Aureimonas sp. SA4125: one gene and its partner. The protein of the gene in region 2 interacts with the protein of the main gene of each other region in a pairwise test. Links are inferred from orthologs where the notes say so. Each region holds a gene or a part of one and is shown on either strand. Other genes may lie near its edges.

Region 1 (6,099 bases), 2.4 Mb from region 2 along the record:
TAGGAGCTGAACCACGACTTGTCGTCATTGCCCGAGACGTAGGAGGTGTTCTCGCCGTCGGTCATCAGGATGATCGCCTTGATATTCTTCGGGTCGGAATAGGCACGGCTGCCGGCGAAGGGTTCGCCGGGCGACAGGACACGCCAGCCCCAGCCGACGCCCTCATCGACATTGGTGGCGCCCACCGCCTCGAGCCCGCCGATCATGCCGTCGACCGCAGCGGCATCCGTCGAGAGCGGCATCACCGGCGCGGAATCGCAGATGTGGTTGGGGCTGTAGCGATGATTGTCCCCTTCCCTCGACTGCGTCCGGGTCGGGTAGAGGAGATACTTGTTCATGTTGCGCTGCTGGGCGAAGAAACTCTTGCCGTCCAGCGGATAGACCCCCTGCGGAAACTGGAAGGCGTCGTCGGCGAGAAAATTGTTGAACCCGGTCGAATCGGGCTCGTCGACGGCCATGTAGGGAACGAAGAGCGTCGCGGGATTTTTCTCCGACGGCGCGTCGTCGGTCACTCCATAGACCCCGCCCCGCGCTTCGACGCAGCCGCGGAGCTCGAACATCGGCTTGCTGGCATAGGTAATTCTGTAGGGGTGGCACCCCGTCGGGTCGCTGGACTGGCTGCAGATCGGGGAGGACTTCTTCATCACCCAGGAGCCGTCCTTCCCCGACCAGGTGCAGCCGGAATAGGTCTCGCCCTTGTACTTGCAGGCTGCCGTATCCTTGACGGTCGTCGGCGTCTTCATGTTCTTCACGACGTACTGGCGCGTCAGCGGCACGGCGGGGTTGGCGGTCAGGTACCAGCCTTTGTCGCTCGTCGAAGGTGTCGCCAGCCGGTTGCCGCCGGCGTCCGTCAGCGTCGTCCAGTCGAAGTTCTCGTGATGAAGCGGCGACAGCCCCTTCGGGTCCATCCACCAGGCATCGAGATTGTCCACGCCGAGGTTCACGGCGCCCGAGAACGGCACGACGGCGACCCGCGCCGGATCGTCGGAAGCAGCGCCGGAACCGGCGAAGAATTTCGCCGCTGCAGAGCGGGCGACGCGGCGCAGCGTCACAATCTTCGATTCGCCACCGGCGCTGGGCGAACTTGCCATCGACCCGGAAGTGTCGAGCACCATCGCCACCTCGACGGTCGTATCCGACACCTGCACGGTGCTGGCGACCTTGATGATCTTGCCGCCGAAGATCTTGGACGCGGTCACGCTCAGCGGCAGGAACATCGGGCTGTACGTATATTCGGCGTGAAGCTTCAACTGACGCGTGTGATCTTCATCGAAGCTCACGCCGTCGTAAACGAGGCTGGCCGTGCTCCGGGACAGCCCGCTGACGTTGCCGTCGAAAAAGTTCTTCGCGTAGAGCGCGAGATTCGCCGGATCTGGATCGACGGAATACTGCTTGGCCGCAGCAAGGGCTGCCGCGTCGGCGGCATTTTGAACCTGTACCCGGTTCGAATACATCATGCTGAGATCCACGGCGCCGCCCATGGCCAGAACCAGCGGAACGGCGACCAGAGCGCCCAGCACTGCGAAGTTGCCTTTTTCGCCGCGCCTGAAGCGCTTCAGCGACTCCCGTATCTTCATGACAAACCACCGATATTATGGATCGGCAGACTGCCTTCCACGACGCCAACACCTTAGCTCCAGCGTGCGTTAAGACGGCGTTTCCCGGATCGATCGACTTCGACGGGTCGGCGCCATTTGGCAAAAATTTCAACGCGCTGGGTGCATGCGCAGGCTTCCCCGGAGCGTCGTCGGACCGGTGGATTGCGGGAGAACCCCCGCGATCGACCTTGACAAGCATGGGGCCTGGCCCCTATTTCAGGGCCGCTAGCACTCAGCCAAGGCGAGTGCCAACAATCCGAACCGGCAGCCCGAAAGAGCGCCGGTTGTCCTCTACAGCTGAAGGGCCAACGACTATGGCAACTGTGAACTTCCGTCCTCTCCACGATCGGGTCGTCGTGCGTCGCGTGGAGTCCGAGACCAAGACGGCCGGCGGGATCATCATCCCGGATACGGCCAAGGAGAAGCCGCAGGAAGGCGAGATCATCGCCGTCGGCGCTGGCGCTCGCGACGAGCAGGGCAAGATCCAGCCGCTGGACGTCAAGGCCGGCGATCGCATCCTGTTCGGCAAGTGGTCGGGCACCGAGGTCAAGCTCAACGGCGAAGACCTTCTGATCATGAAGGAATCCGACATCATGGGCGTCGTCGGCTGATCAGTCGACTGTCGGACCCCCGGTCCGGTGACGGGGCGACCTGTCCCGCGGGGCGTCCAAACTCTCATTCCCCCTCAATTCAACACGATGCGGCTCGTTTCGAGCGCATCGAGGAGACATTCAAATGGCTGCCAAGGAAGTAAAATTCGGCCGTGACGCCCGCGAACGCATGCTGCGCGGCGTCGACATCCTCGCCGACGCCGTCAAGGTGACGCTCGGCCCCAAGGGCCGCAACGTCGTCATCGACAAGTCGTTCGGCGCACCGCGCATCACCAAGGACGGCGTCACCGTCGCCAAGGAGATCGAGCTCGAGGACAAGTTCGAGAACATGGGCGCCCAGATGGTGCGCGAAGTGGCCTCGAAGACCAACGACAAGGCCGGTGACGGCACCACGACCGCGACCGTTCTGGCCCAGGCGATCGTCCGCGAAGGCGGCAAGGCCGTCGCCGCCGGCATGAACCCGATGGACGTCAAGCGCGGCATCGACATGGCCGTCATCAAGGTCGTCGAAGCCCTGCAGGCCTCGGCCCGCAAGATCGAGACCTCGGATGAAGTCGCCCAGGTCGGCACCATCTCGGCCAATGGCGAGAAGGAAATCGGCGAGATGATCGCCTCGGCGATGCAGAAGGTCGGCAACGAGGGTGTCATCACCGTCGAGGAAGCCAAGACCGCCGAGACCGAGCTCGAAGTCGTCGAAGGCATGCAGTTCGACCGCGGCTACCTCTCGCCCTACTTCGTGACCAACCCCGAGAAGATGGTCGCCGAGCTCGAGGACCCCTACATCCTCCTGCACGAGAAGAAGCTTTCGAACCTCCAGGCGATGCTTCCGGTGCTCGAGCAGGTCGTCCAGTCGGGCAAGCCGCTTCTCATCATCTCGGAAGACGTCGAAGGCGAGGCCCTGGCCACGCTCGTCGTCAACAAGCTGCGGGGCGGCCTGAAGATCGCCGCCGTCAAGGCGCCGGGCTTCGGTGATCGCCGCAAGGCCATGCTGGAAGACATCGCGACCCTGACCGGTGGCCAGGTGATCTCGGAAGATCTCGGCATCAAGCTCGAGACCGTCACGCTCGACATGCTCGGCCGCGCCAAGAAGGTCTCCATCACCAAGGAGAACACCACCATCGTCGACGGTGCCGGCGAGAGCGCGCAGATCCAGGCCCGTGTCGGCCAGATCAAGCAGCAGATCGAGGAGACCACCTCGGACTACGACCGCGAGAAGCTGCAGGAGCGTCTGGCCAAGCTCGCCGGTGGCGTCGCGGTCATCCGCGTCGGCGGCGCGACGGAAGTCGAAGTCAAGGAAAAGAAGGACCGCGTCGACGACGCCCTCAACGCGACCCGTGCGGCCGTCGAAGAAGGCATCGTGGCTGGCGGCGGCGTCGCTCTCCTGCGCGCTTCCAACGCCCTGACCATCACGGGCGCCAACCAGGACCAGGAAGCCGGCATCACCATCGTGCGCCGCGCCCTCCAGGCTCCGCTTCGCCAGATCGTCACCAATGCCGGTGAAGAAGGCTCGATCGTCGTCGGCAAGATCCTCGACAACTCCTCGGTCACCTTCGGCTACAACGCCGCGACCGGCGAATACGGCGACATGATCCAGATGGGCATCGTCGATCCGGTCAAGGTCGTCCGTTCGGCCCTGCAGGATGCGGCCTCGGTTGCCGGCCTCCTCGTCACCACCGAAGCCATGATTTCCGAAGCTCCCAAGCGCGAGAGCGCCGGCGGCGGCGGCGGCATGGGCGGCGGAATGGGCGGCGGCATGGGCGGCATGGGCGGCATGGACTTCTAAGAAGCGAGAGCTTCCTGGGCCCAATTGGCTCACATCGCGACAGGGGGTCCGGCAGTCATGCCGGGCCCTTTTTTGTGTTTTCGCACCGGCCGCAGAGAACTTGGTTGTTTCGGCTCGATACGCCCGTAAATTTGGAACGCACCGCCTGTCCGCGGACGGTTGCTTGGATAGGCTGAGTGATCTTTCTCAGGCGGGTTCCAGATGCACGATTTCATGATCTTCTTCTTCGTCGGGGCGCTGGCGCAGCTTGTCGACGGCGCTCTCGGCATGGCCTACGGCGTCATCTCCTCGACCGTTCTCCTCAGCTTCGGCGTGCTTCCGGCCCAGGCCTCCGCCTCCGTCCACGCAGCCGAACTGTTCACGACCGCGGCATCGGGCGGCGCCCATATCTGGCACAAGAACATCGACTGGAAGCTGTTCTGGCGGCTTGTGCCTTTCGGCGTTCTGGGAGGCGCCCTGGGAGCCTATGTTCTGACCGGCCTCGACGGCGACGTGGTGAAGCCCTACGTCGCGGCCTATCTGGCGGTCATGGGCGCCTATCTCCTGTCACGCTCGTTCCGCCAGGTTCCCCAAAAACCCGTTCCCGCCAGAGTGGTGCCACCTCTCGCGCTCGTCGGGGGACTGTTCGACGCCATCGGCGGTGGCGGATGGGGGCCGATCGTCACATCCGGGCTTCTCGGCGCCGGGGGACAGCCGCGCTACGTCATCGGATCGGTCAATGCGGCCGAGTTCCTGGTGACCCTCTCGGTCTCGCTGTCCTTCGCCTTGGCGCTGGTGACCGGACACTGGGAGGACGCTCCAGACCTGATGACCAACGCCATGGCCGTGGCCGGTCTCGTCTGCGGTGGCGTGGTGGTCGCGCCGTTTGCCGGCTACGCGATACGAATCATCCCGCAGAACTGGCTTCTGCGCCTCGTGGGTCTTTTGATCTGCGTCCTGGCGCTGAGCCAGATTTGGCAACTGATCTGAGCGGCAAGCAAAGCCCATCGCCTCAACCATCGGCCGTTGCCGGCGGAACCCTCGGGCCGGCGCGCCGTTCTTCAGACAGGCCGCGCGAATTCGGCAAGCGGCAATGTTGAAAGGCTAAGACCATGGACAAGCACACGATCTCCGGTGGCGCGAAGCAGGCTGGCGGCGCGATCAAGGAGACTGCCGGCAAGGCAGTCGGCAACGAGCGCCTCGAGGCCGAAGGCACCGTCGACAAGACGGAAGGCAAGGCCGAAAAGAACTACGGCAAGGTCAAGGACGCGGTCAAAGACACGCTCTCCTAACATATTTTTTACCGATCGGTAGGAAGGCCGCCCCCTTTTTGGGGCGGCCTTTTTTTATTTTTTTTCCGTGGGTTGGGACGTTTTTCGGAAGAGCGGCGCACCGCTCTGCGGGGCCTTTGCAGTGAGATTGCAGGGTCTCCTGCCTATCACTTCGCCCCTTCCTCTGGCAGATTAGAACCATATCAAATCCGGTCGCCCGGCGCGTTCGCACGCCCCATCGCGGCTGCCTATCAAGGAGAATGCCGTGATCACCTTCATGCTCAACGGCCAGGAAAAGACCTTCGACGGCGATCCCGATACGCCGCTTCTCTGGGTCATCCGCGACTTCGAAAAGCTCACCGGCACCAAATACGGATGCGGCGTCGCCCAGTGCGGCGCCTGCACGGTGCATCTCGACGGCATGACCCGCCGTTCCTGCATCACGCCGATCTCGACCGTCGAGGGGTCCGAAGTGATCACCATCGAGGGTGTCGCGGGCACCGAGGCCGAGGCCGTTCGTGCGGCCTGGGTCGCCATCGACGTGCCGCAGTGCGGCTACTGCCAGTCCGGCCAGATCATGTCCGCCGTCTCGCTGCTGCAGGCGACGCCGAAACCGACCGACGACGAGATCGACGGGGCGATGGCCGGCAATATCTGCCGCTGCGCCACCTATCAACGCATCCGCCAGGCGATCCACAACGCCGCCGACACGCTGGAGGGCTGAGCCATGACCATTCACGCCTTCTCCCCCACCCGGCGCGGCTTTCTCGCTGGTGCCGGTCTCGTCATCGGCCTGACGCTGGCGCCGAAGTCGCTGTTTGCCGCCGAGGCCGTCAAGGCTGGCGGCAGCGGGGATC
Region 2 (7,973 bases):
CGAAAGACGGTCGCTCCGGTCCTCGTCGCCGACAAGGAAGAGGGCGGGCTCGTGCTTGCCCTCAGCGGCGACTGGCTCGCCCGCACCATCGGCTCGATCGAAAAGACCGTTGCCGAGACAGGCGCGGCGGACCTTGGGCGCGCCGTGACGCTCGATTGCGGCGGGATCGGCAAGATCGATACTGCCGGTGCCTATCTCGTCGAGCAGCTGACGCGCAATCTCGGCGACCGGGGCGCCGCGGTCGAGGTGTCCGGCGTGAGCGCGAAGGACAATGCTCTGTTCGACGCGGTCCGCTCGTCGATGGACCGCGAACGGCCGGAGCCGGCACGGCGCCAGGGCTCGATTGTGACGGCAGCCTTCGCCGCCGTGGGTTCCGGCGTCTTCGCCATTCGCGACGAAATCGTCATCGGCCTCAACATCATCGGCGCATCGATCATTGGCGCCGGACGGCGCGCGACGGGCAAGACGCAGGTGCGCTTGCCCGCGATCATCACGCAGATGGACCGGATGGGCGTGCGCGCCGTGCCGATCATCGCGCTGATGAGTTTCCTGATCGGCGCCATCATCGCCCAGCAGGGCGCCTTCCAGCTGCGCAACTTCGGCGCGGAGATCTTCGTCGTCGATCTCGTCGGCATCCTGCAATTGCGCGAGATCGGCGTCCTTCTCACCGCCATCATGATCGCCGGCCGCTCGGGCAGCGCCATCACGGCCGAGATCGGCTCCATGAAGATGCGCGAGGAAGTCGATGCGCTGCAGGTCATCGGCCTCAATCCGATCGGCGTCCTCGTCTTTCCCCGGCTGGTCGCGCTGACGCTGGTGCTGCCGCTTCTCGCCTTCATCGCCGACATCATGGGCCTTGCCGGCGCGATCACCGTCACCTGGCTCTATTCCGGCATTCCGCCGGCCGCGTTCCTCCAGCGCCTGCGCGAAGCCGTCGATCTCGGCACGATCGCAGCCGGCCTGATCAAGGCGCCGTTCATGGCGATCATCATCGGCGTCGTCGCCTCGGCGGAAGGCATGAAAGTCGGCGGCAGCGCCGAGAGCCTCGGCCTGCACGTCACGGCCTCGGTCGTCAAATCCATCTTCCTCGTCATTCTCGTCGACGGTTTCTTTGCGATTTTCTATGCATCCATCAGCTTCTGACGCCATCGCCCCGGGTGAGGCCGACGCCACCGCGCCAGCGGGCGCGCCGGCGCTCGTCGCTGCCGCGGATGCCGACAAGCACGATGTGATCATCAAGGTGCGCGACGTCACGGTGTCCTTCGGCGAGAAGACCGTTCTCGACAAGCTCGACCTCGACGTGCGCCGCGGCGAGATCCTCGGCTTCGTCGGCGGATCGGGGCAGGGCAAGTCGGTGCTGCTGCGCACCGTCCTGGGGCTCAATCAAAAGCAGGCCGGCAGCATCGAGATTTTCGGCACCGACTACGAAACGGCGAACGACGACGAGCGGCTCGCGGTCGAGCAGCGCTGGGGCGTCCTCTTCCAGCATGGCGCGCTGTTTTCCTCGCTGTCGGTGCTGGAGAACATCCAGGTTCCGATGCGCGAGTATCTCGACCTGTCGCCGGGATTGATGAACGAGCTCGCGCGGCTGAAGATCGATCTCGTCGGCCTTGCGCCCGACGCCGCCGACAAGTTCCCTTCCGAGCTCTCCGGCGGCATGATCAAGCGCGCGGCGCTGGCAAGGGCGCTGGCCCTCGACCCGGACATCGTCTTCCTGGACGAGCCGACGTCCGGTCTCGATCCGATCGGCGCTGCCGATTTCGACGAACTGATCATGACCCTTCGCGATACGCTCGGGCTTACCGTCTACATGGTGACCCACGATCTCGACAGTCTGTACCAGGCCTGCGACCGGATCGCCGTCCTCGGCAACAAGAAGGTGCTCGTCGAAGGCACGATCGAGACGATGCTCGCCTCCGACGACCCCTGGGTAAAGTCCTATTTCCACGGTAAGCGCGCCCGCACGATTACACCGCGGGCAGCACCCGCCGCAGCCAGCACCAAAGAGGCGAAGTGATGGAAACCAGAGCGAACTATGTCCTCGTCGGCATATTCAGCGTCGTCGTCCTCGTGCTCTGCTTCGGCTTCGTGTGGTGGTCGGCCAATGTCTCCAGCCAGGACAGCCAGGTCCCGCTTCTGGTGCGGATCGAGGGCTCCGTCACCGGTCTCAGCGTCGGCAGCCAGGTGCTCTTCAACGGCCTGAAGGTCGGCGACGTGCGCAGTCTGAGGATCGATCCGAACAATCCGCGCGTCGTCATCGCCACCACGAAGGTTGACTCAACGACACCGATCACGACCTCGACGCGCGCCACGATCGGCTTTGCGGGCCTCACGGGCCAGGCCTTCATCGAGCTGAAGGGCGGCGACGTCAAGGAGCGCAACATCATCAGCTACGCCCAGGAGCAGGGCGCCGTGCCGGTGATCAAGGCCGATCCCTCCGATGTGACCGACATTCTCGCGACGGCCAAGGACATCGCCGAGCGTGCCGACAACATCCTCTCGCAGTTCGAAGGCATGGTCGCCGATGTCGGGCCGGCCGTCGAGACCACTGCCGCCAACATCTCGGCCACCTCGGAGAACGTCAAGGTCTTCACCGACAGCCTCGCCGCCAATTCCGGCCAGATCGATAATTTCCTGAAGAGCGTCAGCCGCCTCGCCGGGACCGCCAACACCGTGGCCGAGGCGCTGCCGGCGGCGATCAAATCGGCCCAGAATGTGATCGAGGCCGTGGACCCGCAGTCGGTGCGCACCACTGTCGACAATGTCGCCGCCATGTCGCAGACGCTGCGGACGCAGTCCGAGAACATCGGGGGAATCGTCGAGTCCGTGAAGTCGGCGACCGCCAGCGTCGGCGCCTTCGGCGAGACCCTGCAGCGCAATACGCCGAGCATCGACAAGCTTCTGACCAGTCTCGGGCCAATCTCCGACACTGCTCAGAGCGTCGCGACCAAGCTCGATTCGACGCTCGGCTCGGCCGACAAGATCCTCGCGGCGGTCGACCCGGCACAGGTATCGGGAACGCTCACCGACATTTCGGGTGCCGCCAAGAACATCTCTGACGTGGCGAGCCTCGTCGGCGAGCAGGGAGAGGCGATCCGTGAGACGGTCGCCAACGTCACCGGCATCAGCCGCAACATCAAGGGCGTGACCGACAGCCTCGGCACCAACAGGGAGGCGATCGACCGGTTCATCGCCAATCTCGGCCCGATCGGCGACAATGCCGCCGCCGCCAGCACGAAGCTGAGCGAGACAGTTGACAGAGCGAGCCAGCTGATTACCGGCATCGACCAGCGTCGCATCACCGAGACGGTCGACAATGTCGCCGACATCGTCGCCGGCATCAGGGCCAAGACCACGGTGATCCAGTCGGTGATCGACGGGGTCGACAGGACCATCCGCACCGCCGACACGACGCTGACCGGCTTCGACGGCACCCGCCAGCGCGTCGACGCGATCCTCGAAGGCGTTGACCCGGCCACCGTCAACCGGGCGATGACGAACGTCTCCTCGGCGACCGACAACGTGGCTGCTGCCGCCGACTCGATCGCCAAGATCGCCAACGACATCGGCGGCCGCAGCGCCGACATCAACGAGATCATCACCAACGCGCAGCAGACCAGCGCCAAGGTCAATACCGCCTCGACCCGTCTCGACACGGTGCTGGCCTCCCTCGACCGGCTGCTGAACGCGGACTCGACCGAAGGGCTGGCGGCGGAGGCGAGTGCGACGCTGGGCGCCATCCGCCAGACCGCGGCCAGCATCAACGCCCGGATCGGGCCGATCGCCGACAACATCCAGGCCTTCTCCGGCAACGGCCTGTCGGAAATCCGCACGCTGGTGCGCGATGTCACCCGATCCGTCAACCGGATCGAGGGCGCCGTCACCGACTTCCAGGCCAATCCGAGCCGGATCATTTATGGCGGCGACGAGGTCAAGCAGTTCAACGGCCGTCAGCGTCGATGATGCGCGACAGTATCGGGCCGCGTGCGGCGAGACATCGTAATGCGTAGAGGATTTCTGACCATGCACGCCCTTTCCCGCACGGCCCTGATTGCGCTCCTGGCGCTCGGACTCGGTGCTTGCGCATCGCTCGGCGGCGCGACGCCGCCCGACACCTACGAGATTGCGCCCCCGAAAGTCGTGAAGATGCCGGGCTCGACGCGGGCGCAACTGCTCATCCCCGAGCCGACCGCGATCAAGACCCTCGACAGCAACCAGATCGTCGTGAAGCCGACGAGCTATACGGTGGAATACCTCGGCAACAGCCAGTGGAGCGACCGCCTGCCGCGCATGGTCCAGCTGCGGTTTGTCCAGGCCTTCGAGAATACCGGCCGCGTCGGCGCCGTGGGCGTGCCGGGGCAGGGCCTCGCGATCGACTATCAGGTCGTGATGGAGATCCGGAAGTTCGAGATCGATGCGGGAGACGGAAATTCCGCGGTGGTCGAGATCGCCGTGAAGGCGCTGAACGACCGCAACGGCACGGTGCGCGCCACCCGCGTGTTCTCGGCGTCCGCGCCGGTGACGGTTGCCGGCAATCCCGGCTATATCGCCGCGTTGAACGTCGCCTTCGATCGCGTGACGTCCGACATCGTCAAGTGGACGCTCGGCCTGGTCTGAGCGGGAGACCCCGGGAAGTCCGGGGCCGACTGCCTGGAACCGGAATTGTCCCTGCCGGCGGCGCCCTTCTTCTTGCCTGACTGTGAACCGTCGCGGCCGTCGGTTGAACAATTGCGGCCACGGGCAGTGACAGCGGAGCGTCCGCACGCAGGCAGGACCACAGCCGATCTGCGAGGAGCCTGCGTCCCGCGGCGCCACGGCGTCACGGAGCCGCGTGCGAAGCCGTCCAGAGCCCGACTTGAGGCCCTGCGAAGGTCGCATAATTCCGTCTACTGCAGGTCCAGCGCGCGGGTCGCCGTCAGCATCAGCAGGCAACTGGACGCGATGTTCGTGCGGATCGTGCCGTCCTTGTAGAGCTCGAAGCGCCGATCGCATTCGGCATCGCGAAAGGTGATCCAGGCGCGCTGCGCCTTGACGAGGCTTTTTGCAGCGCCGGGCTCGATCGATTGCTCGACGAGGGACGCGTCCTGTTCTTTCGCGGCAGCCGTGGCGCTGAGATAGTTTTCATTCAGCAGAACATCCCACGCCGCCTGCTCCTGACCGAGGCATTCGTCCACGCCCATGGTGGTCGATCCTGCCGGCAGCTCCTGGCAGGCGTCCGAGATCTTTCCGATGCAGCCGTGCGGTTCCGAGCCGGCGTCGGCAAGGCACGCCCTGATGGTCGCAACGTCCGCGGCGGTCGTGTCCGCGGCCACAGCTGGAAAGCCGAGGACCGTCACAATCGGCAGTATCGTCCACAGTCGGTTCATGCGTCCCGGGCTCCATAGTTCTACGCCCTGCAAACGGGCGCCGCCGATTGGATCGCCCTCGCGTCCGCCGTTGACCAGACCCGCCGGCCAGCACCGTTCGCCATCGGGCGACCAAGATTGGCAGGCGCCGCCCCGGCAGGCAACGGGGCGCACCGCCGAGACAAAAAAAGGGGCGACCAGCGGCCGCCCTTTTCCTTATTTTGTCTGACCCGTCAGCTGTCGAAGCGGCCGGAGGCGTGAGCCAGCATGGTGTAGACCTTTCCGGTGTCGGACATCAGATAGGTCCGCGTGAGGGCGTTGTCGGTGTCCGGCTGGGTGACGTCGCCGAGCAGCGTCTCGAAGTCGGCGATGTAGCGGTCGACGGCGGAACGGAATTCGGCGTCGCGCTGATACTTGCGCCGGATCTCGTCGAAGGTCTGCTGTCCCTTCATCGTATAGAGACGCCGCGTGAACACGTTGCGCTCGCCCTTGCGATACCGCTCCCAGAGATCGACCGAGGCATTGTGGTCGATGGCCCGCGCGATGTCGACCGAGAGCGAGTTGAGCGATTCGACGACGTGCTCCGCCGAGCGTGCCGCCGCCGGCTCCGCCGGCCCGGCCTCGGCCGCCTCGTCGTCCTCCTCGCGAGAGGCGCGGCGCAGGAGGTCGGAGACCCAGCCGCCCGCCTTGACCGGTTCGGTCCGCGCCGGGGATGCGCTCGGCGTGAGCATCGGCGGGACCGATGCGGCAGGGGCCGAACGCTCCACGTCGAGCGAGCCACGCAGCGAGCGCGCGACATTGCCCTCGGACGGGGCAGGGACATTCTGCCGCGTCTCGGACGCGCGCTCCGGGGCCCGGCGCTCCTCAGCGATCCGCTCCACGGGCGCGGTGCGTGCCACGCGGCGTTCCTCCTCGGGCGCCGGTTCGGCGATCTGAGAGGACTGCCTCAGTTCCGTGCGGGTCGCCGCTGCAGCCGGCTGGCGGCGCGCCCCGACATCGAAGGCGCGGCCCGATTGCGAGACGATCTCGCCGAGATCGCGCAAAGCACGGATCTGGTCGCCGACGGCGCGGCGCATGGCCTCCGTGCTCTCGCGCGTCTCCTCGGGAAGATCGAACACGCCGCGCTTGATCTCCTCGCGGGCCGCGGCGAGATCGTCCCGGATCTGCGAGGCGGTACGCCGCATTTCCTCGGTCGCGCCGGCGAAGCGCGTGGTGGCGTCCTCGACGACGGTCTGCACCGCGGTGCGGATCTCTGCCGCTGCCGCCCGCGAGCGGCTCTCGGTGGCGTCGATCTGCTTGCCGGCCTGATCGAGCGAAGCGCCGACCTCGCTGGTCAGGCGTGTCGACAGGAGCCGCGAGCGCTGCTCCGTCCGTTCGAACAGGCCGTCGACGACCTCCTCGAACGAGCGCATCAGCTGCCCGATCTCCTCGGAGCGCGCGACAAGGCCGTTGGAAAGCTCTTCCAGCCCGTCGCGGCGATCCTCGAGGGTCGTGCGCAGATTGCCCTGCGCCGTATCGAGGAGGCTCGCCGCTTCCTGCAGGATCCGGCCGTGATCCTCGAACCGGCCAGCCATCGACGTGACCTGGGAATAGGTCGTCGAGGACAGCTGGTCGAGCCGCGCGATATTGCCGTCGAGACGCTGCGAGGAGGACGCGATCTGGTCCGCTGCCTTGTCGGCACCTTCACTGAACCGGCTTCCGGCCTCCTGGAGGGTCGCATCGATCGCCCCGAGATTGTTCGCGGCGTCGTCGACAAGGGTGCGCAGGGAGCCGTTGGTCTTCGACAGGCGTCCGATCAGGGCGCCGATATCGTTGGACAGCTTGTCGCGCATGTCGGCGACGGCGGCCACAGCCTGTCCGGTCCGGGTATCGAAACTGGACAGAATGTCCGCCGAAGACTGGCTGAGCGACTCGACGGTTTCCTGGGCACGACGGCTCAGGGCGCCGATCAGCGCGGAATTCTCCTGCTGAAGGCGGGTCGACGCCTGCTGCGACGATTCTTCGATCAGCTGCACCGTCTGCGCACCACTCTCGGCGAAACGCTCGATCATCGGTCGAGCCTCCTCGTCGATCAGTCGCGCGATCTCGCTGCCGCGGCCGGCGAGCATGTCGCTGAGCATCCGCGTCTTTTCCTCGAGATCGCCGGTGATCATGCGGGCCCGCGTGCTCAGCGAGCGCTCGGAGGCCGCCAGGCGGTTGCTCAGCTCTTCGCTGAACGCACCGGCGCTGTCGATCAACTGCTGGCGGGCCTCGTCCGCCTCGGTCCGGATGACGATGGACGCGCCGGCCAGCTGCGAGGCGATCTCGGCGCTCTGCGTGATCATCGTCTCGCGCGCCGCGTCGGCATCGCGCAGGAGCACGGTCGAGACGCCGGAGACGTTCTCGCGCAGTCGGTTGGCGATGGTCCGCATCTCGGAGACGAGGGTGCCCGAGGCGCCCTCGATCTCGCTGCGGATCATGTCGGTCGCGGTGTCGAGATCCCCGCGCATCGATGCGGACGAGCCGCCAAGGCTTTCGGCCAGCTGGCGCGAGAAGTTCTCGAGATCGCTGACGAAGGCCTGGCGGCGCTCGTCGAGCTGCCCTGCCATCTGATCGGCTTCCGACCGGATGCTCCGCGAAATGCCGCCG

Evidence for each region. The genes of interacting proteins can lie anywhere in the genome.
Region 1: the proteins of Sa4125_RS13220 (region 2) and groL interact in binary tests that used the Escherichia coli proteins (3 or more experiments, as listed by UniProt). The link is inferred for Aureimonas sp. SA4125 from one-to-one orthologs.

What each region holds. Positions count from the first base shown.
Region 1 is NZ_AP025032.1:363,804-369,902, reverse strand. What follows is about bases 1,790-4,662. They hold groL (chaperonin GroEL), read left to right. Parts: upstream 1,790-2,333; coding sequence 2,334-3,992; downstream 3,993-4,662. Other genes in these bases: Sa4125_RS01775 (sulfite exporter TauE/SafE family protein), read left to right, coding at 4,194-4,662; groES (co-chaperone GroES), read left to right, coding at 1,913-2,209. In the rest of the region: Sa4125_RS01790 (TadE/TadG family type IV pilus assembly protein), read right to left, coding at 1-1,577; more of Sa4125_RS01775, read left to right, coding at 4,663-4,961; Sa4125_RS01770 (CsbD family protein), read left to right, coding at 5,084-5,263; Sa4125_RS01765 ((2Fe-2S)-binding protein), read left to right, coding at 5,508-5,966; Sa4125_RS01760 (xanthine dehydrogenase family protein molybdopterin-binding subunit), read left to right, coding at 5,970-6,099.
Region 2 is NZ_AP025032.1:2,800,270-2,808,242, reverse strand. Bases 71-3,070 are described here. They hold Sa4125_RS13220 (ABC transporter ATP-binding protein), read left to right. Parts: upstream 71-1,123; coding sequence 1,124-2,017; downstream 2,018-3,070. Other genes in these bases: Sa4125_RS13215 (MCE family protein), read left to right, coding at 2,017-3,070; Sa4125_RS13225 (ABC transporter permease), read left to right, coding at 71-1,143. Also shown: more of Sa4125_RS13225, read left to right, coding at 1-70; more of Sa4125_RS13215, read left to right, coding at 3,071-3,963; Sa4125_RS13210 (ABC-type transport auxiliary lipoprotein family protein), read left to right, coding at 4,024-4,617; Sa4125_RS24315 (lysozyme inhibitor LprI family protein), read right to left, coding at 4,887-5,366; Sa4125_RS13200 (hypothetical protein), read right to left, coding at 5,579-7,973. UniProt on the Escherichia coli protein: Part of the ABC transporter complex MlaFEDB, which is involved in a phospholipid transport pathway that maintains lipid asymmetry in the outer membrane by retrograde trafficking of phospholipids from the outer membrane to the inner membrane.